Regions from separate parts of the Ruegeria sp. CH6 genome, predicted to be linked through region 1. Evidence: riboswitches for the same ligand, from Rfam matches in the RefSeq annotation. Region 1 holds a riboswitch; each other region holds the start of a gene.
What was found. Region 1 has a riboswitch for cobalamin ahead of ACR0CW_RS21370 (hypothetical protein). Riboswitches for the same ligand answer to the same signal wherever they lie in the genome.
Positions count from the first base shown of each region.

Region 1 (9,795 bases):
GCGTTTCGATCGCACCGCCCGGGCCTTTCTGAACCAGGTCATGCGTCATCGGAACGAAAGCCAAACTGTCCAACGCCTCGCCACAAACCAAGATCTTTCCCCGCCAAAGCAGCAAACAGCGCGCCGACGGGTCGTTCTGAGCGACAGCAAGTCTCTGCGCATCGCTTCGGATAAGGGCCGCCCGGTCAAGACCCGAACCTCCAAAAGTCACCTGTTCAGCGCGTTTCATTCTGGCCCCTCAGCTTTTCGCCAAGGGGTGCCACGGCTTCGGCTCCAGAGCAATGGATATTCGTAGCCCCAAAAAATCAGACATACTCTCGAATAACCGTATGGTTGCTCAAGTATTTACATGTATTCTACTTTTTAGTGCAAACGTTCACTCAATCACCACCAAAAGAAGACAAATTGATCAAGAATAAAGTTCCCTGCCGTTGCCAGAATCAAACGATCTGTGGGCGCATTCAGATTCTGGCGACATCAGATCTTCATATGAACCTGGCCAGCTTCGACTATTATGCTGATCGCCCAGACCCAGCAGTCGGATTTACTCGAACAGCGACACTTATCCGTACGGCACAGCAGCAGGTCAGAGAGAGTGGCGCGCTGACATTGCTGTTCGACAATGGCGATTCTCTGCAAGGGACTCCGTTTGGCGAATGGGCGGCAGAGGAGAAGGGTTCGGAACACCCTTTGATGAAGGCCTTTGGTCTGTTGGGTTATGATGCCATCGGACTCGGCAATCATGATTTCAGCTTTGGCTTGCTCGCGCTAGACAGCATTCTCTCTCAGGCACCCTGCCCTGTGGTTTGCAGCAATATGAAGCGCAGCACGGGCGACCAGAGCTGGCAAGAATACGCGGTCTTGCGGCGCTCTCTCACAGTCGCCAACCGGGAGTTTCCAATTCAGATCGGCGTATTGTCCGTATTGCCACCGCAAACTGCGCAATGGGAGGCGCATCGCCTGATGGATCAGGTGAAAGTGGCCGACATCATGTCATCTGCGCGCAGAACTGCATCCCGGCTACGTCAAATGGGGTGTGATCTGGTCATCGCGCTGGCCCATTCCGGATTGGGACAGTCCGATGCTGCCACGGGGTTGGAAAATGCTGTGATCCCGATGGCCGCGATTGATGAAATAGATGCGATCATCGCTGGCCATACGCATCTGACCTTACCCGGGAAAAACCATGACGAACTGGAGCATGTTGAAAATCACATCGGTCGAATCCATGGCAAACCTGTTGTCATGCCGGGTTTCGCCGGCTCGCACCTGGGCATCATCGATGTTGCCGTCGAACGTGAGCCTTCCGGTCGCTGGCGCATCGTAGACAGCTCAAGCCAGTTGCAGCCAATATGTTCTGCCAATGAGAACTTACCTGTTCCGGAAGACGCTGAATTAAAGAAGGTGTTTTCGCACGGGCATGCGCACACCAGAGCACGTATGGCCAAGCCAGTAGGGCAGACATCCAAGCCTCTGCACAGCTTTTTCAGCTATTGTGCGCATGATCGGGGGCTGGCCCTGGTTGCCGCGGCACAGGCCGCTGCTCTGCGGCCATTCTTGTCCGGAACCAAGTTTGCTACCCTTCCTGTTTTGTCCGCGACAGCACCTTCAAAATTCGGAGGACGCGCTGGCCCTAATCATTATACACATGTGCCGGCAGGTGAAATTTCGATGAGACATGTAGCAGACCTGCACGTATTTCCGAATGAGCTTCGAGCCATATGTGTCAGTGGAGCCCAACTGCTTGACTGGATCGAGATGTCTGCAGGAATCTTCAATCAGCTAGATAAATGTCACGAGGCTGAGTTGAATAATCCGCACCGGGCAGGGCACAACTTCGACATATTGCACGGCGTGTCATACGAGATCGATTTGTCGCAACCCGCCCGCTTCAGCGCAGGTGGTCAATTGATCAATACTACGAATTCGCGAATCTGCAACTTGCGTCATCGCGGCAGTCCGGTGGAGCAGGATCAAGAATTTATCGTAGCGCTCAACAACTACAGAGCCAGCGGAGGTGGGCATTTTCCGTTTCCCGAGCACGTGAAGGCCATCAAGCTTCCTCCATTGCGATTACAGGATATCTTGCGTGACTATGTGTCCGGCAAATTACCCGCTGATCCGCTGGAGAAGGCACAACGCCCGTTTTCGTTCATCGGCCAGCCGGGATCGCTGGCGGTCCTCAGAACCGGGACGGGCGCCGCGGATTATCTACAAGAACTGGCAGAATACGAACCGCAAATTCTCGATCAAGACCCTGATGGATTTCTCAGGATCAGACTAAGCCTGTGATGGGTTGTCATTGCACTGCCAAATCCCTATATCGGGCTTCGAGAGGTTGGCGCGGGCGAGCGCCTCGCCAACCTGGTCAGGTCCGGAAGGAAGCAGCCACAACGAGTCCCGCTTGGGTCGATGTCCAGCCTCTCACTTACCGCCAATTCGGCGATCAATCCGCAGCCAAAGGAGGGCTTTGATGATTGTAGTACAAATCCCTCAGGCAGTGCGGCGCTGATCTAGCGGACACTTCCGACTGCCTGAACACATCACCCACGGATGCGCGTGCGCCATCTGTGCGGCTTGCTGTTTCTGAACACAGGCAGATCAATGTCCCTTACACTGTCGGACCTCGGATGGTCCTCTCACTTTGCCGCGCAATATGCGGCTGATCCAACATACACTCCCTATCGCGTGAGCGCAGTTCACCGTGACCGTCTGATCGGAATGCATCCTGACGGCGAAGCAACATTGCTAAGTAACAACCAATCTACTGGTGATTTTGCTGTCGGTGATTGGGTTTTGGTCGATGAACACATGCGTATCCAACGACTGCTGGACAGGCGCAGCCTGCTAAAACGCCGGGCCGCAGGCACCAGTGCTGGAATCCAGTTGATTGCGGCCAACGTCGACGTTCTGTTCATCGTCAGTTCCTGTAACGCAGACTTTAACCTGCCTCGGCTGGAACGATACTTGGCACTTGCACATCAGGCTGGTTGTTATCCAGTGATCGTGCTGACCAAGGCAGACACGTGCGATGATCCGAAAGACTATGTTTCACGCGCAGAATCACTGGCACTCTTTCTGACGGTTGTGCCAGTGAATGCCCATGATGACGATGACGTGCGACAGGTCCTGAATTGGTGTCCAAAAGGGCAAACTGCGGCTCTGATCGGCTCATCAGGTGTAGGTAAAACCACACTGACTAACGCTATGACTGGCGCAAACGAAGCTACCGCGGAGATACGTGAAGATGATGCCCGTGGACGACACACGACGACCTCGCGCGAGCTGCACCAGATGCGTAACGGCGGTTGGCTGATCGACACCCCCGGTATGCGCGCCCTGCGTCTGCTGGATGCTCAAGAAGGGGTCGATGAAGTATTCTCGGATATCGTCGAACTTGCCGAAACCTGTCGCTTTGCGGATTGCAGCCACGAAACCGAACCAGGTTGCGCGATCCAGGAAGCCATCAGCGCCGGCGAGCTCGACCCGGCGCGTCTAGAGCGATGGAGGAAGCTGCGACGCGAGGATCGGCGTAACTCTGAAACAATCGCGCAGTCGCGCGCACGTGACAAAGCCTTTGGGAAAATGGTGCGATCCGTGATGCAGGATAAGAAATCACGCAAACGGTTCTGAAGGAAAGGGCACCGCCATGCGGTGCCCTATTTCACGCGATCAACCGGGGCCAAACCGCAGAGTTGCGACGGGCAAACGCCCCGATGTGCCCCACACCCTTGAGGCCAAAATCGCCGGGCTTCAACAGGTGACGTCTGGCAGCAGGCCCGTAGGCATCTGCAAGTCGCCAAACTGCATCCGGCGGCACCATCTCATCATCCTCAAATGTAAGAACGTCGACGGGCGCATCCGAACGCGACCAATCCGCTTCAGGCAGTGTAACTCCGGTCTCGGGCAAATAGCTTTGAGGCGCGGTACACCACTTTCGCCACTGCCAGTACACTTTTGGTGGCAGGTCAGCTCCAAACCCAACCAACTTACCCGGCAGATATCCCTTCAGGCGCACGATCAGGGGAGCGTGACCATACCAGAACAACATAGCCAATGCACGATATGGCCAGGGATGATCGGATACGGTCACCAGTCCCGAGCAGACACAAATCATCCGGTCAATCTGTTCGATTTCCGGCTGGACCGGACCCAACATCCCGCCAACCGAATGACCAATCACCCAGAGCTTGGCATCCGGAAATCTTCTGCGCATCTCAGCACGGGCCGCTGGCATATCGACAAGAGCCCAATCGGCCATGGTCACGTCGCTGTCCTGCAAGCGCCCCGAAAGGGAATGGCCAAAATCGCGGTAGTCGTATGTAAGGCAGGCAATACCCTGCTCGGCAGCCAGCCACTGTGCAAAATGCCTGTAGTAATCGCGTGGCACGCCGGTGGCGCTGTTCAGAACCACAACTGTATCAGGCTCGGTCGCAGGCAGGAACAGACGGGCAGACAGCGTCGCTGAACCAGCCGGAAACTGAAAATCCTCGATGAGCGCATTCTGCTGGCTGTCCAACATTGCATCCTCCAACCAAGTCTGGACCAATCAGTCTAATGATTCCATCTGGACCATTTGGTCTAGTGCTGTCAATATCGATGAAAGATGACCAAACGTCCGCTACCAACCCGAGATCGCCTGATCCAGACCGCCGCCGAGCTGTTCCAGCGCTCGGGGTACAACGGCGTTGGGTTGTCCGAATTGCTGGCAGAGGCGCAGGCCCCCAAAGGCTCGCTTTACCATCATTTTCCAAAGGGAAAGTCCGATCTGGCCCTTGCTGCGGCAAGCTGGGCGTCAGACGGAATGCTGGAACTGATTGCGGTCTCTTTCAAAGACGCACGCGACTTTCGCGATGGTATTGAAACCCTGTGCCACAAGATCGCAAAGCTCTTTGACAAATCCGGTCGCTGGGAGACCTGCCCTATATCCGCCACCCTGTTCGAGGGGCCGGAGAACCAACTTTTCAGGGATCACGCATACCGCCTGTACGAAAGCTGGATTGCGCAGGTCCGCGGGCATGCCGAACGCTTTGGCGTCGATCATCCTCAGGAAACCGCCGATACACTGTTCATTATGCTTCAGGGCGGATGGCAACTGGCCCGCGCGCGTCGAAATTCGGATGTATTGCGCAACCTGCCGAGGTTTCTGCCCGCCAACGTTCTCTGAAGCGTACTGAACGCGGCGGAATGCAGCTTGACTCAAGCCGACCACAAGCATTAGCGGTTAGGCGATGGTTCTCGTATCGGACTGGTACGGGATGAAAAGGGAACACGGTGCGGTCCTGCCCGAAACGTTGGAATGGACCTATGCCGCGACTGCCCCCGCAACTGTAGGCGGAGAGCAATGCCGAAATGCCACTGGCCAATTGGCTGGGAAGGTCGGCGAAGCGATGACCCGCAAGTCAGGAGACCTGCCATCGGAACTGAAACCGAAACTCGGGCGGGGTGTCCGGGCAGGGTCTGACCGCATTGCGTAGTCCAGCCTGTACCAAGCCCCCGTCTCACGCGCGGAGGGCGCAACATGATCTGGAAGAACGAGACACACGAATTTACGGCTACAGTTTGCCAACGGACAGGCAAAACCTGCCCCGCGCTGGCCAGGATGGCCCGTGCTATGGCGCAGGCCATGACAACAGCTGGACCAATAGCAACGCGAGAATTCGAAATCGAAGGCAGCAGCGAGCTGACCCACTGCCCGGATGGTTGCACCGCCCGCTTTCGCGCGGGACCTGATCAGATCAGGTTTTTTTGCGGTTCAGATACGTCCGTCGAGACCAACGCGCTGGATGAATATGCAGACATGATGTTTGGCTCAGCAAATACCGCTTTGCCTTCCAGCATTCTATCCAGTCCACCATATGCGCTACTTGAGGCCAATGCGCTCGTCCCAAGGCAAAATGTCGATATCAGCCAGCACGCGGCTGCATGATTCAGTGCTCGAGCTGCGGCTGAGCTGCCGATGTCGCCCAGTTTAGCTGATCATCAGTTTCAACTGCACATGGCCGCACCTTGCGTAACCTCTGGAGTGCGTTTTCGGGTCTTTCACCGCATTCGATCATCAGACGAAGCACAATCATCCCCGACCGTCCGCAGCCACCGCGACAATGAACCAGTACCCGTCCTCCGCCCGAGAGTGCATGTCGAGCTGCTGCGCTGGTCTCGGTCCACAGCTCATTGATTTCTGGTGACGGCGCACCGAAATCGGTCACCGGCAAATGCGCCCATCGACTAGCCCGGCTTTGAATATCGCTGCCGAAATCACCTGCGCCGAGCTGCACCATCTCGGCCTCAGTTGTCATCGAAATGACAAGACCTGGCTTCCAGTTCGCTATCAGATCCAAATCGCCGGAATAGTCGCCGTCTTTGCCGGGTATCGACGTCAGCGCGAGCGTGCCATTTCCAACCTGCAGAGCATAGATCACCAGCTGAGACACAAATTACTCCTCCTAAGAAATGGCATGCAACAGAACTCAGTTTTTCGAAATCGGTCCGGCCAGCTTATGCGCATCGGCTGGTATTCCCAAACGAAATTCGTGCCTGTGCGCTGTGGACGTAAGCCGCGGGGACAACTACGCTGCATCCTTGATACGAATCCGCCAGAGCAGACATGACCGACACACCCAGCCCCGCCTATCAGGTCCTAGCCCGAAAATACCGCCCAGAAACCTTTGCTGATCTCGTCGGCCAGGATGCCATGGTGCGCACGCTGAAAAACGCGTTCGAGGCCGACCGGATCGCGCAGGCCTTTATCATGACCGGCATTCGCGGAACGGGCAAAACGACCACCGCTCGGATCATTGCAAAGGGCATGAACTGCATTGGCCCCGATGGTAATGGCGGACCAACGACTGAACCTTGCGGGAAATGCGAACACTGCGTTGCGATCATGGAAGGCCGCCACGTCGACGTGATGGAAATGGACGCCGCAAGTCGGACCGGCGTCAATGATATCCGGGAAATCATCGACAGCGTGCGCTACCGCGCCGCCAGTGCCCGCTACAAGATTTACATCATCGACGAAGTTCACATGCTTTCGACCAGTGCATTCAACGCGCTGCTCAAGACGCTCGAGGAACCACCCGAGCACGTAAAGTTCATCTTTGCGACGACCGAAATTCGCAAGGTCCCGGTCACCGTTCTTTCCCGGTGTCAGCGCTTCGATCTGAGGCGTATCGAGCCAGAAGACATGATTGGCCTGCTGAAAAAAATTGCCGGGTCAGAGAACGCTCAGATCGCCGAAGATGCGCTGGCTTTGATCACCCGCGCTGCAGAAGGTTCCGCGCGCGATGCGACGTCACTGCTGGATCAGGCGATTTCGCACGGCGCTGGCGAAACCAGTGCGGATCAGGTTCGCGCAATGCTGGGCCTTGCGGATCGGGGACGGGTTCTTGATCTGATTGACATGATCTTGCGCGGCGATGCGGCAAGTGCACTGACTGAGCTTGGTGCCCAATATGCCGAAGGGGCTGATCCGCTGGCGGTACTGAGGGATCTGGCCGAAATTACTCATTGGGTTTCCGTCGTTAAAATCACACCGGACGCGGCCGAAGACCCAACCGTTTCGCCAGACGAACGCGCACGTGGCCAGCAAATGGCCGAAGCCCTGCCGATGCGGGTGCTGACGCGCATGTGGCAAATGCTGTTGAAAGCGCTCGAGGAAGTTGCCGCCGCGCCCAATGCGATGATGGCAGCGGAGATGGCTGTCATCCGTCTGACCCATGTTGCCGACCTGCCAAGCCCCGAAGAACTGATTAAACGGCTGCAGGATGCTCCTCCACCGCCAGTTGGTGGGCCGGGTGGTGGCGTACCGGTGCCTAGCAATGGTGCCCCGGTTGCGCAAGCACACACCCCCGCGACACCTGCCTATGCATCGCCACCGCGTGGCAACGGCGGCGCGCCTTCAGCCGCGTTGGCGCAGGATGTTCAGGCAGCGCTGGCGCGCTATCCGAGCTTCGAGCATGTGGTCGAACTGATCCGGTCGAACCGGGATGTCAAATTGCTGGTCGAGGTGGAAAATGGGGTTCGGCTGGTATCCTACCAACCCGGCCGAATAGAATTCACGCCAGCATCGCAAGCACCTGCCGATCTTGCCGCCAGGCTAGGATCGTCTCTGCAACGCTGGACCGGTAATCGCTGGGCTGTTTCCATTGTATCCGACGGAGAGGCGCCGACAATCGCCGAACTGAGGGATGCGGCAGAACTGGCTCTGAAAACAGAGGCAGAGGCGCACCCCCTGGTTCAGGCGGTCCTTGCACAGTTTCCCAAGGCGAAGATCACCAAGATCGAAACCCCCGAACAACGTGCAGCTCAGGTCGAAACCGAGGCGTTGCCCGAAGTCGAAGACGAATGGGACCCGTTCGAGGAAGACTGAAGCCCGGACCTGCTATTCGCAAGTAGCAGGGCCATTGTCCTGCAAAAGGCCTTAACAATGGGTGGGAGGCGCGCTGGCCTCTTGTGTCGCTCAGTCGGCATCCGTATTTAAGCGTCAAACCGATTTACAGGAGATTACCGATGCTCAAAGGACTCGGCGGCCTTGGCGGTCTGGGCGACATGGCCAAGATGATGAAATCCGCGCAGGATCTGCAGACCAAGATGACCGAAATGCAGGAAGAGCTAAACAACATCATGGTTGTTGGCGAATCCGGCGCCGGCCTGGTGAAAGCGACCGCTTCGGCCAAGGGTGAGCTGAAAGGTCTGGACATCGACCCGTCCATCTTTAACGGCGACGACAAGGAAGTAGTCGAGGATCTGATCCTGGCTGCGATCAAGGACGCTCAATCCAAAGCGACCGAACGTTCGCAGGAAGAAATGAGCAAGCTAACCGAAAGCATGGGTTTGCCCGCAGACATCAAGCTGCCGTTCTGATAGACACTCCTGACGACCCAAAGGCCGGGCACCCCTGCCCGGCCCTTTTGCAGGAGCGCAAGCCATGAGCTCGAACAGCGACATCGACAATCTGATCGACCTGATGGCTAAACTGCCAGGCCTTGGGCCACGCTCGGCCCGTCGTGCAGTCCTGCATCTGATCCGCAAGCGCGCCCTTCTGCTCACCCCCCTCTCGGACGCCATGCAGCAAGTGGCCGTCACTGCGCGTGAATGCCTGAATTGCGGCAATGTGGGCACCACAGATATCTGTGATATCTGCGACAGCGAAGACCGCGCGACCGGAGAGCTCTGTGTGGTCGAGGACGTCGCCGACCTCTGGGCGATGGAGCGAGCCGGGGTATTCAAAGGCCGCTATCACGTTCTGGGCGGAACTCTTTCTGCACTGGACGGCGTCGGCCCGGACGAACTGCGCATCCCCCGCCTCAAGGACCGGGTTCTGGCCGAGGGGATTTCCGAAGTCATTCTGGCGCTGAACGCCACCGTAGATGGCCAGACCACCGCCCACTACATCGCGGACCAATTGGAGGGTCAGGTGCGCCTGACTTCACTGGCACAGGGTGTACCGATTGGCGGAGAGCTGGATTATCTGGATGACGGGACGATTACGGCAGCGCTGAGGGCGCGGAAGGAGCTGTAGGTAACTGATCATCGGCTCGAAAAGTATCTCCGCAGTCGGTCCAGCAATCCATTGTTGTTTTTCATGCCCTCTTTCGCGTGCTTGGCAAGACGCTCCCAGTCGTTGGTATCCCCCGGGAGTCGAGGGACTTGATCAATCTCCGTTCCATCGTCTCGATACCGCGTCATCTGTCTATTGACTTCAGTCTTAAGAAAGTTCGAAAGCGAAGGCCAGCGAGCGCCTATCAGATCGTAGTCACGGTGAAAAAGCTCAACTTCTCCGGAACTAGTCAG
Region 1 is NZ_JBQFQS010000019.1:6,283-16,077, reverse strand. It holds gene nudC (NAD(+) diphosphatase) at 1-229, opposite strand, end outside; gene ACR0CW_RS21395 (bifunctional 2',3'-cyclic-nucleotide 2'-phosphodiesterase/3'-nucleotidase) at 334-2,292, shown strand; RNA gene ffs (signal recognition particle sRNA small type) at 2,332-2,430, shown strand; gene rsgA (ribosome small subunit-dependent GTPase A) at 2,605-3,633, shown strand; gene ACR0CW_RS21380 (alpha/beta hydrolase family protein) at 3,665-4,522, opposite strand; gene ACR0CW_RS21375 (TetR/AcrR family transcriptional regulator) at 4,607-5,167, shown strand; cobalamin riboswitch at 5,216-5,433, shown strand; gene ACR0CW_RS21370 (hypothetical protein) at 5,522-5,929, shown strand; gene ACR0CW_RS21365 (protein-tyrosine phosphatase family protein) at 5,931-6,434, opposite strand; gene ACR0CW_RS21360 (DNA polymerase III subunit gamma/tau) at 6,608-8,371, shown strand; gene ACR0CW_RS21355 (YbaB/EbfC family nucleoid-associated protein) at 8,512-8,865, shown strand; gene recR (recombination mediator RecR) at 8,930-9,523, shown strand; gene ACR0CW_RS21345 (SMI1/KNR4 family protein) at 9,532-9,795, opposite strand, start outside.

Region 2 (9,795 bases), on a different contig from region 1:
AATGGGCGACGAGTTGACGTTCTTTGCCGAGGGCGGATTGCTCGATTTGCCGATGAGTGGAGTGGTCGTTCGATACTCATCAGCCTTTCACGACTGGAAGAATGGAACGTCTGACGAAACCACACCGCCCGACATCGCGCGACAAATCGTACCTGCAGGAGAACTGAATTTGGACCGGGAATGGGTCGCAAGGCCTGCAGTTGAGGATGCACATGGCGCGTTCTATCAACGAATTCTCAAAGGCATAAATGGTTAGGTGTAAAGAAGATCTACAATAATGTCGGTGTATCGAATGCTGCGCAGGCACAAACGACAATAGTGCGTATTCTGTCGACTTCCATCAATTCAGTTTTGCGGGATGCTGTCGCAAATTCAGTGTTGGCTTGACTGAGGTCTAGCCTATTTCAGAAGCCGTCACAAACCAGCGTTAGCTTGATATCTTTCCACAAAAGCTTGACGTGTCAGCGCAATAAATCTGAACCGCAGATTGCCAGATTGGTCTCACACACAGCGTATCAACCACGCTCAACTGAAGGGGACCAAGAAATGAAGAAGACACTGATTACATCCGTCGCCGCGCTCACCATTGCTCTGAGTGCTGGAATGTCCATGGCCGGTCCGCTGCGTGACCACGGCCAACGCAGTTTTACGGGGGAAGCCCTCAAAACCGCTGCAAAAAGAAACAGCAAATACAAGAAGGCAGATATGTACTATGAAGACTTTACATCATCCACATCGTCTGGCGCGAACTGGAGCTCGGAACTGCCTTATGTTGTAGTCATTCCGGTTGAGGACAATGGCAATTACACTTGGATTTTTGGCAAGACGACGGGTTCCGACCTGTCTGATCAGCTGATCTGGATGAACTACCGGTAGCCGAGTGTTGACCCAGGCAAATCTGCCCTAAAAAAGCGACGTGTCGCTATATAACTCCGGGCCCCGGTCTTTCACTCCGGGGCTCGGCTGCGCTTGTCAACGTCAACCTATTCTGGTTCGAGGGGGGCGTAACCTCATCTATCCGACAGCGACCGTCCCACTGCTAAAAATGCGAGCGGGCGCTAGATTGATGCCTTTTCTCAAAGCCTTGACGTGCCAGCGCAATCAATCTGAGCCGCAGATTGCCAGATTGATTGCACACACAGCCTACCAAACAGGTTTAGCGTAAAGGCACTAAGAGATGAAAAACGTCATGATCACATCCGCTATGACACTCGCCATTGTCATGAGCGCCGGAATGTCCATGGCCGGTCCGTCACGCGACAGCCTAAGCGGGTTTGCACAGGATATTCGTCCATCAGAGAATAGCATCAAGCAGTTCCGCACTGCGACGCAAAGCAACGGTTCCAAAGTCCTCACCGCCGGCCAGGCGCTGCCTGAGTTGTCGACAACCCCAGGACCAACGTTCTGGGTTGAGACCAATGGTGAACGTGACAGCTATGATGTCGGTGCAGGAGAGATGACGACGAACAGCGGCAGCCTGCGTTATGGTGCGAATTTGCCTTTGGGTGAGGTCGCAGGCGGACAGGTGTTCGGCGGGCTGGAATTTGGCATCGGTAGCCTGTCATCGGACGTTGGATCCAACTTTGCCAACGCCGATATCTCGGCCGACGCTTACGATGCAACCCTTAGCGCGCTTTGGGTAGCGGATAGTCAGTTCTATGTCGAAGGGCAGCTTCGCTATGGGTATTTCGACGGCGAGATACGTCCCAACGGCGGGGCAGCCGTGGATGCCGACGGCAGTGGGTATGAGATATCTGTTGAAGTGGGTAAGCCCTTCAAGCTGCAGAACGAATGGACGCTCATCCCGCAAGTGCAGGTCACGTACAGCGATATCGACATGGACGATGTCCCTGATCGGGTCGAGAGTGGTCGGATCGGATCCCTGGTGGAAGGCGACACGTTAACAGCCCGGGTCGGACTGCGCGCTGAACGTGCCATTGCAAACAACTCAATACTCTACGGTCAAATTGATTTCTACCATACGTTCGGCAACACGACTTCGGTGGTATTTGGGCAAAATACAGTATTCACCGAGCGCGGTCAGGACACAGCGGCCCTGACCTTAGGCAGCAATGTTCCTCTGTCGGACCACGCACAGCTCTATGCTGAGATCACCAGTGGTAGCGGATTGGGGAGCAGCTCGGATGACTACAGCTTCGGCTGGAACATCGGCTTTGAGGTCCAGTTCTAAAGCGAAATGGTGTTCAGGCGTCAGCTTGATGTCTTTTCTCAAAACCTTGACGTGACAGCGCAATAAATCCGGGCCGCAGATTGCCAGATTGGTTTCACACACAGCGTATCAAGCACGCTCAATCAAAAGGGACCAAGAAAATGAGAAAGACTCTGATTACATCCGTCACCGCATTCGCCATTATTCTGAGTGCTGGAATGTCCGTGGCTGGCCCGTTGCGCAACCACAGTCAACGCGGGCTTGCACAGGATGTTCGTTCGTCAGTTTCGCAAACATTTGACGTTGCTGGCACAACTGCCAACAACAACCAAACAGACAAAATGTCTGCTTCTGTCCCCGGTTCTGTGTTTATGTGTTCTCGCGGCGGACCCAACAAAGCTTTCGGCTCTGACCATCGCTGTTCATTCGACTTGTATCCGAACATTCCTGGGCACTGATCAATCATCGAACCCGTGTGAGAAAATTGTGCTGATCCAAACACGCTTAACCGAAAGGGACCAAGATATGAAAAAGACACTGATTACATCCGTCACAGCGTTCGCCGCTATTCTGAGTGCTGGAATGTGCATGGCTGGCCCGTTGCGTGACCACGGCCAACGCAGCAATGCACATGATGTTCGCTCAGCAGTTTCACAAACCCGCACGCAAGGTGATACAAAACCCAAATATCACCAAACCATCAAAAAACCTGCCCGCGGTTACGGTTCGACCTCAGAAAACTCGATTGATGAAGATTGCGTTGATGCATGCACTGATGCCTTGTCATAACCACACAGAAGTCTTTCCGGCGGATGCTTGAAGTTGCGTTTCATCGACAAGCATCCGCGCAAAACTCGAATAACTTGGTGATGATGGTAATACCTGAGATCATTTCGCGATCATCTTGGCAGGCATACAGGGACTGTCCGGCTCCCACCTTTGTTGGATTTATAGATATTGAGATCACCCAAAGCCGTTCGAACACTGCCTGAAGAGTTGCCTGTCCAGACTCGAAGCAACGCATCGAAACCGCAGCAAGTGCCAGGCTCACCACGGTTTCGATCGTGACACGATCCACTCAAACCTCGACTTCAACCTTGCCTATAGCGTTCGAACAGCAGGCCAGAATGTAACCCGCCTCGATGTCGTCTTCCGAGATTCCGCCATTGTGAACCATGTGAACTTCGCCAGAGGTTTTCTTGACCTTGCAAGTTCCGCACACGCCGAAAGTACATCCCGACGGAATGTTCAAACCAACCGAGCGCGCGGCGGCGAGGACCGTATCGGTTTCGGCTACTTTGGCAGTCACACCCGAGGTCGCGAACAGGATCTCGGCATTGCTGTCATCGTCGAGGACAACGTCATCCAACTCAGGTAGATCCGCCTCAGTTTCCACCGGCGCGCCAAAGCTCTCCTGATGGTAGTTGTCCATATCAAAGCCAAGACCAGCCAGAGCGTCCCGCACCGCCTGCATGAAGGGCTCAGGGCCACAACAATAGACCTCGCGCTCAAGGTAATCAGGCGCCATCAGACCCAGCATCAACTGGTTGAACTGACCCTGATATCCCGTCCACGGACGGTAGCGATCCGGCTCTTCAACAACGAATTTCAGATCCAAACCATCAGTACGGCTGGCCATCTGCTCTAACCGCTGCCGAAAGATGATCTCGGACGGTCGTTTGGCGCAATTGATGAAAACGACATCCAGATCACGACCTTCATCCCACATACAGGTGGTCATCGACATCATCGGGGTGATGCCGGAGCCAGCCGAGATAAACAGGTACTTTCCTGCCTGGCTTTGGGCGTTGGTAAACAGCCCCCCAGGCCCAATGGCTTTGAGACGCATACCGGGTTGAAGGTTGTCCAGCATCCAGCGCGTGCCGATACTGTCGGCTTGCGCTTTGGCAGTGATGGTTATCGACCGTGGCCGCGACGGCGATGATGAGATCGTATAGGTGCGATGAACGACCCCTCCGGGTTGACTCGGAGCTGGGATTTCGAGCGTCAAGAACTGACCTGGATGATAGGCGAACTGCGCCCCAGACGGGGCACGGAATGAAAAACTGGCGGTGTTCGGCATCTCGGGCACGACAGAGACGCATTCCAGCATTTCGCCATCCTGCCAGATGGCCGAAGAGAGCGTGTTCAGATCTTTCATCAGCCTTACTCCGCCGCCATCGTGTCCGGCGCCAAGCGAGCCGACAACGTGTTGCAATACCAATCCACGAACTGCAGCACGCCGGATTCCTGAATGGGTGAATATGGACCAGGTACATAGGCCGGACTGTTGATACCCTGCTGGTTGTCCTCGACCACCTGCCGGTCTTCGTCATTCGTGGCGACCCAGACTTCGGTCAGACGTTTCACGTCGTAGTCAACGCCTTCAACCGCGTCCTTGTTGACCAACCATTTGGTAGTGACCTCAGTCTCTGTCGGGCTGATCGGAGTGACTCGGAAAACAAGCGAGTGATCGGCAAGGAAGTGGTTCCACGTGGTCGGATAGTGGAACTTCAAAAGCGATCCCGCATCGGCAAAGGGCGACCGGCCCAACCAGCGGCGCACGGCAGACTTTCCGTCCATCGTATAGCTCTCAGCGCCTTCTTTCAGCGGCATACGCGCCAGACGGTATTGACCATCATCACTCAGATAGAACTGCGATGGCATACCCGCAGCCTGACACCGGTCGAAATGGGTCTGCATGTGGGCCGGGGTCTCACCGCCTTCGATCCCTGTAACGCCCGGATCGTCGGGAAAAGTCCGGCACAGAGCAGGATGGTTGCCGCCGCAGTGATAGCACTCGCGGTTGTTTTCCCAAACCAGCTTCCAGTTGCCGTTCTCGATGATTGAGCTTTCAAAGGCGACCTTGGCATTCCCCAGATCATGCGGCTCAAGATACGGGCGCGCTGTATTGGCGAAGGTGTCGAAATCTGGCGCGTCATCCGCAAGACATATATAGACCAACCCGGCAAGCTCGCGGCAATGGACAGTCTTCAATCCATGCTGTTTGGGATCGAAGTCCGACCCCATGTCACGGGCCCATAGCAATGAGCCGTCAAGTTCGTAGGTCCACTGATGATACGGGCAAACCAGCTTCGGCGCATTGCCTTTTGCAGCCTTGCAGATGATCGAACCGCGATGACGGCACGTGTTGTGAAACGCCCGTATCTGGTCATCGGAGCCGCGCACAATAATCACTCGGTAGGCACCTACATTGTACGTAACGTAGTCGCCCGATTTCACCAATTCACACGCCGGGATGGCAAACAGCCAGTCGCGATAATGGATGGTTTCAAGGTCGGTCTGAAAAATCTCGGGATCGGTATAAAACGCCTGTTCCAGAGCATAACCCAGGTTTCGACGCGCCAACAGGCTTTGGATATTGTTCACTTCTGGCTCTCCTGCCGCGCCCCGCGGCATTGCTTGGGCAGATGACAAGGAGGAACCGTCCGGAGGCGCGCGAGGATCACGTCCGAAACTCGTGCCCCCACCGCCACCCGCGGTTTGACATATCTGAGAGGCTGGTTTCCGGACTTGAAAGGGACTTGCGCCCGGTTGCGACACCTTCCCGGGATCCTCGTCCCAGTGGTTGATTGTCGAACCTGACCTTCCTTACCGTTGCGGGGGCAGTGCCGGACTTACACCGGCTTCCCAATTCTCCGCTGCCTGAGAATCAAACAGCGGCACCTCACGAATACCAAGTTATTTCAGTCGCTTTTAACCGCTGAAATACTTGCGACATTCGCGGACGCAAAACAGACATCGGATTCCTCGCACGCAAATCAATACGTGCGATTGTTCTCCTACATCCAATCCTCAAATGGTTTGGCCCAGACCGATCAGTTCCGACAAATGCCTCTAATGAGCCCAAGCTGCGCTTTAGATTTTCTCTCAGTGCGGCGGGTAGATCTACTGGTAGTTGGTTATTGCAAGTTGCTGGACTTTTCTGCCGACTAGCCGGCAGGTACAAAACTGTGCTCGACTGCTGTTTCCCGTCGGAACACGGAAGGGAAACTACCGAGGATCAACAACCCAACAAGTGAGCAAGTTTTACTCGGTCAACTTTGGAATTGTGGCGTTTGTCCATTGGTATTTTTCTCACGTGGATCACTTTGGCAATACCCAGTTCCTGCGCCAGACTACTCCAGTTTGATAGCTGACCCGCGTCACCTTCAATGCATAAAGCGGGGCTTTCTTCGAAGTTCATAAGCGCACTGTTCGTCACGCCCGGCCATTGCCGGGCTGCAATTTCGATTGCGAAAGGAAAGGTGCGACCAGTCGGGGTTCTTACATCGCTCCCCAGTCTACCCAGCAGCCACAAACGCCCCCGTTCATCCAAGTGACCCGCGTCGCCTGTTCGATGCCATATCGTGGTGCCGTCTTTGATTTTGTTTTCCTTGGAGTGCGAGGGATCAAGATAGCCATCATTTACATGATCGCCCGCGACCTGAACTTCATCGTTTCGAATTCGGAGTTTGATTTGCGAAACCGGAAACCCGACAAGAAGCCCCTTGCCTGCTGCCATTTCACGTTGGTCAACTTCGGAGATGTCACGTACATCAAGATGCGCAATCGGTTCAGCTTCGGTTGACCCATAGACGCAGACCACGTCCAGACCAGTATTGGCGAGCAGCCTCTCAACCAGGTCAGGAAACACCGGGCCGCCGCCGGTGAAAACCGTGTGCAGTTGGCCGGTATCTTTACACTGCGCAAGTTTTTCGCACAAAGACGGTGGGATCAAAAGCCGTGTAACTTGCTGCTTCGATATCCAGCCCGCTAACTGCTCGGGAGATAGTCGATCCAGATTGCTCATTTTCCAATTCGGCAGAACAGTCGTACGCCCGGCCGCAAGGTTTATCAGGGTGAAAACCGGGAACGCAACCAGATCCCGTTCGACTGCATCACTGTGTAGAAGCGGCGCAATGGCATCATGTTGCGCCATCAGAAACGCGTGACTGCGGGGTATGGCCTTGGCTTGACCTGTGGTGCCGGAAGTGAAGGAAATGAGCGCCGTGTCACTGTCATGAACAGCCGCGACTCCGGGGTCACTGCGGGCACTGCCTGGTAGTAAAAGACGCAGCTTAAACAGTTCCGGCACAACGAACTTCAGCAAAGCAAAGTGACCTGATGCGCAAAAGGCCTTGGGTTGGGTCGTTCTCGCTGCGTGACGCAACCCCGCGAGTCCCATCGCCGGTTCAGGCAAAACCACTGTTGCGCCCAATGACCATAAGGCCGCAAGGCTAGCGTAAAGATCAGCGTTGACCGGCATCGCCAGTAGAACGTAATCGCCTTGGCCAACTCCCTTGCGCTTCCACTTACTGGCCAATTGCTGTGCTCGTATCTGCACCGCACTAAAGGTGATCTCGCGACCGTCGCCCTCAACAATGGCCGTCCGGTCCGGGTGTCGATCAACCGCAATGGCAAAATGGTCCAGCAGGTTAGCCATCCAGACGCAGCCCAAACAGGTTGTACCGCCGGAATACCGTTGCCCCTTCGACAACGCTGCGATTGGCGGATTGGTTGTCATCATGGATCAACGCGTGGATGGCGGACTCATAGCCAAGCTTCAGGGCAGACATATGGAATTGACTGGCCAAATGGCGACCTGCGCCACGTTCAAGGCTTGCATAGGTCTTTAAGATTGCCGCTGTCGGGTTTGGGCCTTCTGCATAGTTCGGAATGCCAAACAGAAAGCCCGCCAATGAGCCGTCCGGACGCCGGGCAAAAAAGATAAGCTCGCGCTTCAACATCGGAACGACAGGCATGTACATAGCAAGAAAATCACGCTCAGAGATAGGCTTATAGAAGGCGTTTCGGGAAAAAGCCTCAACAGATAGATGATACACTTGCCGGAATAATTCTTCGGGGTTGGTTCCGTCCCAGGGCTCGACATTAAATGCGTCGGTTGCAGCAGGAGAAGACTTGGTCGTTTTTGCCAATGGCACACGTGCCGAGAAATACTTACTGATGGTGGTAAATCCCGCTGCCTTAAACACGTCGGGCTCATGTGATTTGTTTGTCGGCTCCATCAAAAAGGGTGCTGAACCGTCACTGTACGATACAAACCGGTAGCTGTGCCAAGTATCTCCGGACATCGGGCCAATGATCCGATCAACCCCGGCATGCCGGACACGTTCAATTGCCATTTGCAGAGCTTCCAAGCCGGCCTCTGGGGCCTCACACGAGAAGTCGCCGATTGTTGCAGCTGGGACGCCAGCCCAATCGGGGCCCTGCAGATAAACAGACAGTTTGGCACCGTCAGTCTGAATGCTCTCTTTCGTCATCATACAACTCCGGTGACAAATCCGTCGCCAATAGATCCTGCTATGAACCAAATGTAGTAGGCAAGCGGGGGTAGAACCGCCAAAAGCGTGAGCCTCGAAACACGGTTCTTTTGGAGTAATTGCGGAAAAACCAGGGGCACAATCGCCATAATTGCGAGTGATACAAGCGAGAGCGCGGTCAGGGGTTCAGCCCAGTTCGATTGATCAGAATTCAGGGAAACCGCCCAGATACGAATTAGAAACAGGACCGCGGCAACCAGCGGTATCGCAATAGGAATAGTGCGCAGCGCCACAGCAGTGAGCCCCATGGCCAACCCCATCGCACTGACTCCAAAAAAAGATATCGCATCCCATCCCGTTGCATTTCCCACCGCAAGCCAACCGAACCCCAAAAGCCCCAAGGCGGCTACGATATCCAGATCGGGATACTTACTGTCACAAGGAGAAGCAGTGCGCGCCCAACCGTGTGCGGCAAGAACCATGATAGGCAGTACTGTGTTCTGCAGTTTTGCGGCTGCCAGCAGCAGAAAAACCGCAACAACATAGACACGGGTCGTATGTTTGGTGAATCCCAGCTTTGTTCCCACCACGCCGAAACTGACCAGAGCAGCAAAGAACAAAATGGTTAGCACGGCCAGCTCTGCCAGTGAGCTAAAGTAATGGGCTTTCAGAAAAATCAACAAGCCGAGCGGCAAGAACAGATTGTCAAAGCCCCGCCAGCTTTGTGCCTCGACCAATGTGCCAAAGGCCGCAACCATAAGGGACAGCATCATGATGTTGGACGGCGGGAGTTTCGACAAAAACAAAAAGCAGATGATGGAAACCAACAGCGTAACGACAAAAAATACTACTGACCCTTCCAGGCTCTTGTCGCCATCTTCAACCACGTACCGCTTGGTTCCATATGTCGTTCCGGCAAGCGCAGCCGCAGCATCCGCCAGTGTCAAAACGGCGATCGGAAGCACGTAATACAGAGTGTTTTCCCCGGCCAGCAAAAAACAAAGTCCAACGGAAATCGCCAACAGGAAATCACCATATGAGGTGCGTTCGACGCTGTGCAAAGCTGCACCCAGACCGCGTGAGAACCGGGGCAAACGTAAGATCGACATTACAAGTATCGTTACCCCGATCAGCATGTAGACCGGCCAGCGATCCGGGAAAATCCACGGCAGAACCAGCGTGAACAGCCCGGTTCCGACATGCATTAGTTTACGTTGTACTTCTGCGTTTAAGCCAACCTTTTGCGCCAGCCGTCGGACAACTGCCATCAATCCCAACAGGGCCAGAACAGAAGCCAAGGCCAGCAGGATCTGGACCATGACACTCACGCGAGCACCTCTT
Region 2 is NZ_JBQFQS010000003.1:366,347-376,141, reverse strand. It holds gene ACR0CW_RS10460 (S41 family peptidase) at 1-256, shown strand, start outside; gene ACR0CW_RS10455 (hypothetical protein) at 547-876, shown strand; gene ACR0CW_RS10450 (autotransporter domain-containing protein) at 1,190-2,191, shown strand; gene ACR0CW_RS10445 (hypothetical protein) at 2,657-2,959, shown strand; gene ACR0CW_RS10440 (FAD-binding oxidoreductase) at 3,249-4,331, opposite strand; gene ACR0CW_RS10435 (aromatic ring-hydroxylating oxygenase subunit alpha) at 4,337-5,590, opposite strand; cobalamin riboswitch at 5,673-5,876, opposite strand; gene ACR0CW_RS10430 (AMP-binding protein) at 6,195-7,697, opposite strand; gene ACR0CW_RS10425 (hypothetical protein) at 7,609-8,454, opposite strand; gene ACR0CW_RS10420 (hypothetical protein) at 8,454-9,782, opposite strand; gene ACR0CW_RS10415 (BtaA family protein) at 9,779-9,795, opposite strand, start outside.
Region 2: it holds a riboswitch for cobalamin, as region 1 does, so the genes downstream of both, ACR0CW_RS10435 (aromatic ring-hydroxylating oxygenase subunit alpha) here and ACR0CW_RS21370 (hypothetical protein) in region 1, are expected to answer to the same signal.

Region 3 (9,795 bases), on a different contig from region 1:
CACTTCAACGTGAACCCCTTGAGAGGGAAGGCCACAATAGTTCCATCGTTGAACGAAAACAGCGGCAGTAACAGCACTGGCAGATAGAGGAACACCAAATACGCGACAGCATAAACAAGAAGCCAGGGAATCCTGATAACTTTGGTCATCTGATCCTCCTGCCCAGTGCCGTGACGATGACCACAAAAAGGATTGCCACACTGCCCACAGACAACATCGCCAGAAGTGAAAGAGTTGCACCAAGTGGCCAGTCGTTCGCCGCGCCGAACTGCACCTGAATCAGGTTCGCGACCATCTTGCCTTGTGAGCCACCGACCAGAGCCGGAGTGACGTAGTCCCCAACCGTGGGTATGAAGATTATCAAACATGCCGCAATGATCCCCGGCACGGTCAAAGGCAGCGTCACGCGGACAAACCGCTCCAATTTACTGCAACCCAGATCAGTGGCCGCTTCCAGCAGGCTCCGGTCAATCTTTTGTAAAGAAACGTAAATTGGCAGGATCGCGAACGGCGCCCATGCATGTGCTAGGGTGAGAACCACGGCAAATTCATTATACAGAAGAAAAGTCAGTGGTTCCTGAATCAGGCCCAGAGAAATCAGGGCCGAATTCATCACACCATTAAAGCCGAGGATCAGTTTCCAGCTGAATACGCGCAGTAGATAGCTGCTCCAGAACGGAATGGTGATCAGCAAAAGCCACAGCGTTTTCTTCTGCGTCCTGAACGCTATGAAATAGGCGATAGGATACGCCAAACAAACCGTTGCAAGCGTCACAGCACCCGCAATGACTATTGAACGGATCATCAGATGGCGTACCAGCGGATCGGTAAATGCTTCCTGATAATTTGCCCAGGTCAGCGTGCGATCAATTTCGACGTAGTTTTGCGTCCAAAAACTATAGGCAACCAGAATGCAAAGCGGGACGGCAACCAGCAAGCCGACGTAAAGCGTCGCAGGCGCGCTTAGTGCAAGGCCTTTGCCCGTCTCACTTCTTATGACTCCAGCCATGCTTCCCTGCTGACTTAACTTTCGGTGGCGCGGTGATCTCGATCACAAAATGGACAATCGTCCATTTAAATCTGGAATTTTCAGGCAAGCTGTGTCAACTGATATTTTCACAAGCGGCACTGGCCAAACTGCCAAGAGACGCTAGAACGCGCTGCAAGAGGCTGAAAACAAACAAGACCACCGGAAGAAATGACTGGAAAACGCCAACAGATACGCGAACGAAATCGCCTTACTCTTATCGAGGCCGTGCTCGACTCAGTTGCGGAAAAAGGAATCTCCGAGACGTCGGTCAGCGAAATTATTCAACGCGCCGACCTGTCCCGCGGCATGATCCACCTACATTTTGGCGGCAAGGATAACCTTGTTGATGAGGCTGCCCGGCACTCGTCCGAGCAGTATTACAACGGTATATATGCCCTGCTGGAAACAACCGGACAAACTGGCCAAGAACACATTGAGATGATTGTCAGAGGAGACTTGAGTGAAGCCATCCTCAACAAGAAGAACGTTTCAATTTGGTACGCATTTCGCGGGGAAGCCCGAAACAGAGCAGCGATAGCAGCCTTTTCAGATACACGCGATGCAAAGCTTCGGAATCTGGTCTTCAATGCATTCGCGCGAATTGCGAAAGAAGCCGACATCGAACATGCCAATCAGGTTGCACGGGATGCAACCCACGGCACACTCGCCATGTTGGAAGGCATGTGGACCGATTATCTGCTCCACCCGGATTCATTTGATCGCACCGAGGCAATGAGAATTGTTTTTCGATTTCTGCAGGCAATGTTCCCCAAACACTTTGACCTAAGCGGTGCCCTCTTACTTGAGTGAGATTTGGGACCAGTTTCCTAACAGGCGCTTAGGAAGTGGATAATCTCCATCTTTAAATCAACACGATGACAGCATCGTACGCGCGCACGAAATTCATTTGAACCGACAGCAATGGGCAACTTTTTCGTCACGCCGAGCCGGTCTCGTTCCGATCCCGATGAAGCAGTTTGTGTTTCACGCCCCGCTGCCCCACCTCTCATCAAGACAAACCTTCATATCAAAATCGGGACCTTTCTGATACAATCTGATCTGCTTCAATGATGAGCAAACTAACAACTACCTCATCACCGGACCATTGATCACCAAAGACTGCATGTTGAGATGTGCGTCGACTAGAAAATGCTCCATCAGGTTCTGGCGTGACAGGACATCTGCCGGTTTTCCATGATCGACGATCCGTCCGCTGCTCAACAAATGTACCTGATCGCAATATCGTGCCACTAAATTCAGATCATGCAGGGTCATAAGAACCGTCCGGCCTCGCCGTTTGACCTCGTTCAACAGCACCAATTGGTAGTGGAGATCAAGATGGTTGGTTGGCTCATCCAGAATGTAGATTTCTGGGTCACAGGCCAGCAACTGAGCAAAGTAACACCGCTGAAGTTCTCCGCCTGACAGGCGATCGGCAGGCTGGTTCCGCTTTTGGATTAGCCCCACCAGCTTAAGTGCTTCATCTCTGCGTAGAACCAGATCAACTCCGTCCAGGCCAAGAGCGGACAGACCAATTTCAACGATATCCGATGGGGTCAACCCGGCCAGCAAACCAGAGCTTTGCACCAACGCACCGCATTTCCGCGCCCACTCGTTATAGGCATAGTCTTCAATATCGCGACCATCTGCAGCGATTTCACCTGCTGCAGGGCGCTCAGCGCGGTAGATCGTACGAAGAACAGTGGTCTTACCCGCCCCGTTAGGACCAAGCAAGCAATGCACCTCGCCCCTGGGGACGGCCAGAGAAACACCTTGAACATATGGCTTGCCTCCGACATCCACCGACAAGTTGCGGATATCGAGTGCGGGATCAGACTGCACGGCGCAAACCTCTCAGTATCAGGATGAAAGGCGGTGCCGCAAACAGGGCCAAGAGCACACCAAGCGGCAGTTCCTCCGGCGCCAGTAGGGTTCTACATAGAAGGTCAACCGCAATCAAAACAATCGCCCCCAGCACCATCGACAGGGGTAGAAGAACCCTGTGCCGCGCACCTACCAGCAGCCGTGCCATATGCGGGACAATCAGGCCGATAAAGCCGACGATGCCGGCGACGGAAACCGCCAACCCGGTCAACACAACCGTTGCCACGAATATCATGACACGCAGGCGCTCTGTGCGAATTCCCAGTGCCTGAGCCCGCTCCTCCCCCAACAAGGTCGCGTCCAGAGCATTCGCGCGCATCAAGAACATGCCAGCAATAACCACAAGTGCCAGCGCGAGCAAGGGCAACTCTCGCCACTCTGTGCCCGCCGCTGTGCCCATGAGCCAACCCAAGGCGTTACGGGTAACATGTGGATCCCCAATATAGAGGAAAAAGGCCGTCACCGACTGGAACATCAACGAGACAGCGACGCCCGCCAGAATAACAATCAGCGGATCAAGCTGACGCCCACGTTGCTGAGACAGTCCAAGCGTCATCAGAAACGCCAGCGCTGCACCTGAAAACGCGATCAGGGGGACACCGACGGTTTCGGTCACTTCGGACGGCAACCAGATGATCGCCGCGACCGCTGCCGCAGAGGCACCGGATGACAGACCCATCAGGTATGGGTCCGCCATCGGGTTTCGCAGGGCTGTTTGCATCAACGCCCCGGCAAGGGCGAGCCCGGCCCCGATCAGTCCGACTGCCAATACGCGCGGGATGCGCCACTGCCACACAATCAGGGACAGCCCCCGCGGGGCATCCTCATTGCGCATCAGAATGGCTACACGATCCGACCAGCTTATGTCGGCTGTCCCCCACAGAATGCCCGCAATGGCGACAAGCACCATTACGACCATCGCCGTGGGAAACAGGACAAGGAACCGGGATTGCATTTACTCGAGTTCCGCCAGTTGGGCGTTCAGGTTCTCAACACCATCGGCAAAACGCATCCCGAGAAGGGTTTCAGAGAACGGAACAGTGACGAAGCGACCCTCTTTAACAGCAGTCAACTCGGACAAAACCGGATCGCTTTCCATGTAGGCACGCTTTTCGCCCGCCGAAGACCAGCCCGCTTCGATCAACAGGATCACATCGGGGTCAGCCTCGACCACGCGTTCCCATGCCAGATCGACCCAAGTGCCTTCGACATCGTCACTGATGCTTTTCAGCCCGGCGGTTCTTGCGACCAAAGCAGGCCCTCCGCAGCAACCGATCGAGTAAGGTGTCTCATCGCCACTGTCGTAGATAAACGCCGTACGGCCAGCCCCTTCCGGGTCAGTCTGAACCGCCTCGATACGCGCACGGGTCTCAGCGATCAGCTTGCCCGCGCGATCTTCAACATCAAAAATCTGCCCGATCTTTTCGATGTCGTTCAGGATCGGCTCGATGGTCAAAGGTACATCCTTCGGATGCGCTTCCTTGCAGGATGCGTCAACCAGGTAGGTACCGATAGCCAGATCATGCCATTTCTGCGCTGATCCAAGGTTGTCTTCGGAAAATGCGGACCCAAAACCCGCGAACAGAAAATCCGGCTCATTGGCCAGCACCACCTCTGCGGCCGGGTATTTCTCGGCCAGGACCGGGACGGACTCAAACGCCGCTTTCCACTGGGCTGGCATTTCATCGTCCAGATAAGCGGTACCAACCATCGAACCTTCAAGCCCAAGCGCCAGCATCACTTCGGTCGCTTGCTGGTTCAGGGTAATCGCCCGCGTTGGCGCCTTGTCGAAGGTGTAATCGATCCCGCAGCTTTGTACGGTGACCGGATCGGCCTGGGCTGTAGCCGCGACAAATCCAAGCGGCACGATGAATTTATGCAGGTTCATGTGTATCTCCTATTTGATGAATAAGCAGTGATCGAGGAGTGGTTCCAGCGCAAAGCGCCTGAGAAACAAAGGTCCGGATGTCGTCTAGGTTCTCCACGCGATACCAATCGCCGTGTGGATAGTGGACGATCACTGGCCCCGCATTGCAGGGAAACAGGCAGCCGGTTGTGGTCACCAGACATTCAGAGCTTTTACCTGCATGGCCGAGTTCTTTTTTAAGCGCATCCACCAGATTGGGGGCGTCTTTCAGGTGACATCGCGGGCCTGCACAGACGAATAGATGGTGGCGAAAGGCAGGAGGGCTGTCCCACCCTTTGCCGAGCTCACCGGAAGGTTTCGGCCTAATCGGTTTCAGCAGAACATCTGCATTTGCGGCAGCCCGAATGACGTCTGAATCCATTTGCAGCGGTTTGGCGAAGAACAGCTCAGGTGCGGTTTTTGCCCGCCTGTGCAACCAGCTTGCTGCCGCATTTGGCAACCAGTTTTCGAGGCTCTGGGAAAACGGCAAACCAATTGGACGCAACTCGATGCGCTTGGCTCCCTGCTCCGTGAGATCATCTAGAGCATGCCAAAGCCCATCACCGGATGCCTCCAACCTGACAGCACGGGCTTCTGTAGGCGCGGCCTCAATCAGAGCGTTTGCAAGGTGGCGGAACCGGGATTGGCTGACGTAATTTGCCGAAATCAAATAGATAAATGCGTCCATCTCTGCCCCGAAACAGGAGGCAGGTCGGCACAATGCACTGGCCCGAAGATATCCATCATCTCATCCTCCTCGGGCCCTCCGCCCGGTTGGTTACATCCTGATGATGGCAGGTCTCCTGACTTGCGGATCAAAGCTTGCCGTCCCTTCCCGGATCTTGGGCGATCCAGTGGCTCTGACGGGTTGCTCACCGCTTACAGTTGCGGGGGCAGTTTCGGATTTGGACAAACGTCCGCACCGAATTCCCTTTTATCCTTGCGGCAATCACCTCAAGGAACCATCACGGCGAAAAAACACAAGCAAAGTTGATTCGACAAGAGTACGTGCTGGCTGATCGCTGGTATTTTGCCAGAACCTGCACGAGCGGACAAAGAAGTTCGCTACACTTCACTCTATATATTGACAACTTGCCCTGGTGAAACCCAATATAGTGTTGCTTCGGTTCTTTCGATTCCTGTCGAAAGCTAAGAGGGAAACCGGTGAAAAACCGGCGCTGCCCCCGCAACTGTGAGCGGAGAGTTCGGCTGAACACGCCACTGAAAGCACGCTTTTGGGAAGGCCAGACCGAACGATGATCCGCGAGCCAGGAGACCTGCCGCAAGCTCGAATGATAACCACGAACGGAGGGTTCGGGGGCGTTTGACGGGCCTGTTTGCCCATGGCGTCCTCGGCTTTGATTAAAAGGACAGAGGATAAATGAGCATTACCGTATATTCCAAACCCGCCTGCGTACAATGCACCGCGACCACCCGAGCGTTGGATGCAAAAGGCATCAATTATGATGTCGTGGACCTGACGCAGGACGACAGCGCCATGACCCATGTGACCGAGCTGGGTTATCGCCAGGCACCAGTCGTTGTGGCCGGCAGTGACCACTGGTCGGGCTTCCGCCCCGACATGATCGCCCAACTGGCCTGATCCATGGCAGCGCCGATCCCGGCGCTGGTCTACTTCTCATCGAAATCCGGAAACACCCACCGCTTTGTTTCGCGGCTGGGCCTGACCTCTTTCCGCATTCCGAATGGAATGGACCCGCTGCCTGACCCCGGACACGCCTATGTGCTGATCAGCCCCACCTATGCCGATGGCGAAGGACGTGGGGCGGTTCCGAAACAGGTGATCCGGTTTCTGAACGAACCGGACAGACGCGCCGGGATCGTTGGGGTGATCGGCACAGGCAACCGCAATTTCGGTGCGACCTACGCTTTGGCCGGTCGCATTATCGCCCAGAAATGCAACGTACCGCTGCTCTACACGTTTGAGCTGGCCGGAACAGAGACCGACATCGCCCGCGTCCGCGCCGGGCTGGAAAAACTAGGGAGACACCAATGCTCGACAGCAGCATAAACGAGCAGGACTATCACGCGCTGAACGCGATGCTGAACCTCTATGATGGTGAGGGGAAGATCCGCTTTGACGCTGACCGCATGGCCGCTCGGCAATACTTCCTTCAGAACGTGAACCAGAACACCGTGTTCTTCCATTCGTTGGATGAAAAGCTGGGATACCTGGTGTCCGAAGGCTACTATGAAGAGGCCGTGCTGGACCAGTATTCCAAGAACTTCATGCGCAAGATCTGGGATGCGGCTTATGCCAAGAAGTTCCGTTTCCCGACCTTTCTGGGCGCGTTCAAGTATTATACCTCGTATACGCTGAAAACCCGCGACGGACAGCGCTATCTTGAGCGCTATGAGGATCGCGTTGTCATGACCGCGCTGGCACTGGCGCGTGGGGATGAGGCGCTGGCGATGTCCTTCATGGAGGAAATCCTCGATGGCCGGTTCCAGCCTGCCACGCCGACCTTCCTGAACGCAGGCAAAGCTTCACGCGGTGAGTTGATCTCGTGCTTCCTACTGCGGTTGGAAGACAACATGGAGAGCATCGGGCGCGGCATCAACTCGGCCCTGCAACTGTCCAAGCGCGGCGGAGGTGTGGCGCTGCTGCTGACCAACATCCGCGAGCACGGCGCACCGATCAAAGGAATTGAGAACCAGTCCTCCGGCGTGATCCCGGTAATGAAACTGCTGGAAGACAGCTTCTCCTACGCCAACCAACTGGGTGCGCGGCAAGGCGCGGGTGCAGTCTATCTGAACGCGCACCACCCGGACATCATGCGGTTCCTCGACACCAAGCGCGAAAACGCGGACGAGAAAATCCGCATCAAGACGCTGAGCCTTGGCGTGGTGATCCCTGACATCACTTTCGAACTGGCGAAGAAGAACGCCGATATGTACCTGTTCTCGCCCCATGACGTGGAAAAGGTCTATGGCGTGCCGCTCTCGGAAATCTCGGTGACCGAGAAGTATCACGAGATGGTCGATGACAAGCGAATCCGTAAATCCAAAGTCAACGCGCGGGAATTCTTCCAGACCATTGCCGAGATTCAGTTCGAATCCGGTTATCCATACGTGATGTTCGAAGACACGGTGAACCGGATGAACCCCATCGCGGGCAGGATCAACATGTCGAACCTGTGTTCCGAGATTTTGCAGGTCAATGAAGCATCCGAATTCAACGATGACCTCAGCTATTCGCATCTGGGCACGGATATCTCCTGCAACCTCGGCTCGCTGAACATTGCCAAGACAATGGATGGCGGCGATCTGGGACGCACTGTTGGCGCTGCGATCCGCGCGCTGACGGCGGTGTCCGAAATGTCGGCAATCGACTCGGTGCCGTCGGTGCGTCGGGGCAACGATGAAAGCCACGCGATCGGTCTGGGCCAGATGAACCTGCACGGATTTCTGGCGCGGGAACATATCCACTATGGCTCGGCCGAAGGTGTTGAGTTCACATCGGTGTACTTCGCGGCCACGGCCTATCACGCGATCCGCACCTCCTGCGAACTGGCGCAGGAACGCAAGACGTCGTTCAAAGGGTTCGAAGACTCTGGCTATGCCTCAGGCGCATTCTTTGACAAATATACAACCCGTGACTGGCTGCCCGAAAGTGATCGGGTGAAGGCTCTGTTCGATGGAATGACTCTGCCCACGCGTGACGATTGGGCGGCGCTGAAGGCGGACGCGATGAAACACGGGCTGTATAACCGCAACCTTCAGGCCGTACCGCCAACCGGGTCGATCAGCTATATCAACAACTCGACCTCGTCGATCCACCCGATCGTGTCCAAGATCGAAATCCGCAAAGAGGGCAAGATCGGCCGTGTCTATTATCCAGCGGCTTTCATGGATAACGACAACCTCGAATACTACCGCGATGCCTATGAGATCGGCCCAGAGGCGCTGATCGACACCTACGCGGCGGCCACCGAACATGTGGATCAGGGCCTGTCGCTGACGCTGTTCTTCCCGTCCGAGGCCACGACCCGCGATATCAACCGCGCCCAGATCTACGCGTGGAAGAAGGGCATCAAAACCATCTACTACGTGCGTCTGCGCCAGGAGGCCCTTGAAGGGACCGAGGTGCAGGGCTGCGTATCCTGCTCGCTGTAAGGGGAAACGATATGAAAGATATGATCCAAACCAAAATCCCCCGCGCCATCAATTGGAACCGGCTGGAGGATGACAAGGACCTTGAAGTCTGGAACCGCCTGACGGTCAATTTCTGGCTGCCGGAAAAGGTGCCGCTGTCCAACGATATCCAAAGCTGGGCGACGCTGACGGACCACGAAAAGCAGCTGACCATCCGCGTCTTCACCGGTCTGACCCTGCTGGACACGATCCAGAACACGGTCGGCGCCCCTGCCTTGATGCCAGATGCCGTGACGCCCCACGAAGAGGCCGTGCTGACCAACATCGCCTTCATGGAGGCGGTGCATGCGCGCAGCTATTCCTCGATCTTCTCAACATTGTGTTCGACCAAGGAGATCGACGAGGCCTTCCGCTGGTCCGAAGAAAACCCGCATCTGCGGGCCAAGGCCGAGGCAATCCTGAACACCTACGCGCCCGGAAACGATCCTTTGAAACGCAAGATCGCGTCGGTGTTTCTGGAAAGCTTCCTGTTCTATTCCGGCTTCTACCTTCCAATGTATTGGTCTAGTCGCGCCAAGCTGACCAACACCGCCGACCTGATCCGGCTGATTATCCGGGATGAGGCGGTTCATGGTTATTACATCGGGTATAAGTTCCAGCGCGGGTATGAGAAGCTGTCCGAGACGGAACAGCAGGAACTGAAGGACTATGGCTTTGGTCTGATGTTCGAACTCTACGGCATCGAAAACCAGTACACCGAAGAGCTGTATGACGAGATCGGCCTGACCGAGGATGTGAAAGTGTTCCTGCATTACAATGCCAACAAGGCGTTGCAGAACCTGGGTTTCGAAGCCCTGTT
Region 3 is NZ_JBQFQS010000003.1:441,027-450,821, reverse strand. It holds gene ACR0CW_RS10830 (ABC transporter permease) at 1-149, opposite strand, end outside; gene ACR0CW_RS10825 (ABC transporter permease) at 146-1,009, opposite strand; gene ACR0CW_RS10820 (TetR family transcriptional regulator C-terminal domain-containing protein) at 1,199-1,840, shown strand; gene ACR0CW_RS10815 (ABC transporter ATP-binding protein) at 2,117-2,872, opposite strand; gene ACR0CW_RS10810 (FecCD family ABC transporter permease) at 2,862-3,869, opposite strand; gene ACR0CW_RS10805 (ABC transporter substrate-binding protein) at 3,870-4,802, opposite strand; gene ACR0CW_RS10800 ((2Fe-2S) ferredoxin domain-containing protein) at 4,789-5,508, opposite strand; cobalamin riboswitch at 5,597-5,802, opposite strand; cobalamin riboswitch at 5,928-6,119, shown strand; gene nrdH (glutaredoxin-like protein NrdH) at 6,202-6,423, shown strand; gene nrdI (class Ib ribonucleoside-diphosphate reductase assembly flavoprotein NrdI) at 6,439-6,852, shown strand; gene nrdE (class 1b ribonucleoside-diphosphate reductase subunit alpha) at 6,834-8,957, shown strand; gene nrdF (class 1b ribonucleoside-diphosphate reductase subunit beta) at 8,969-9,795, shown strand, end outside.
Region 3: it holds a riboswitch for cobalamin, as region 1 does, so the genes downstream of both, ACR0CW_RS10800 ((2Fe-2S) ferredoxin domain-containing protein) here and ACR0CW_RS21370 (hypothetical protein) in region 1, are expected to answer to the same signal.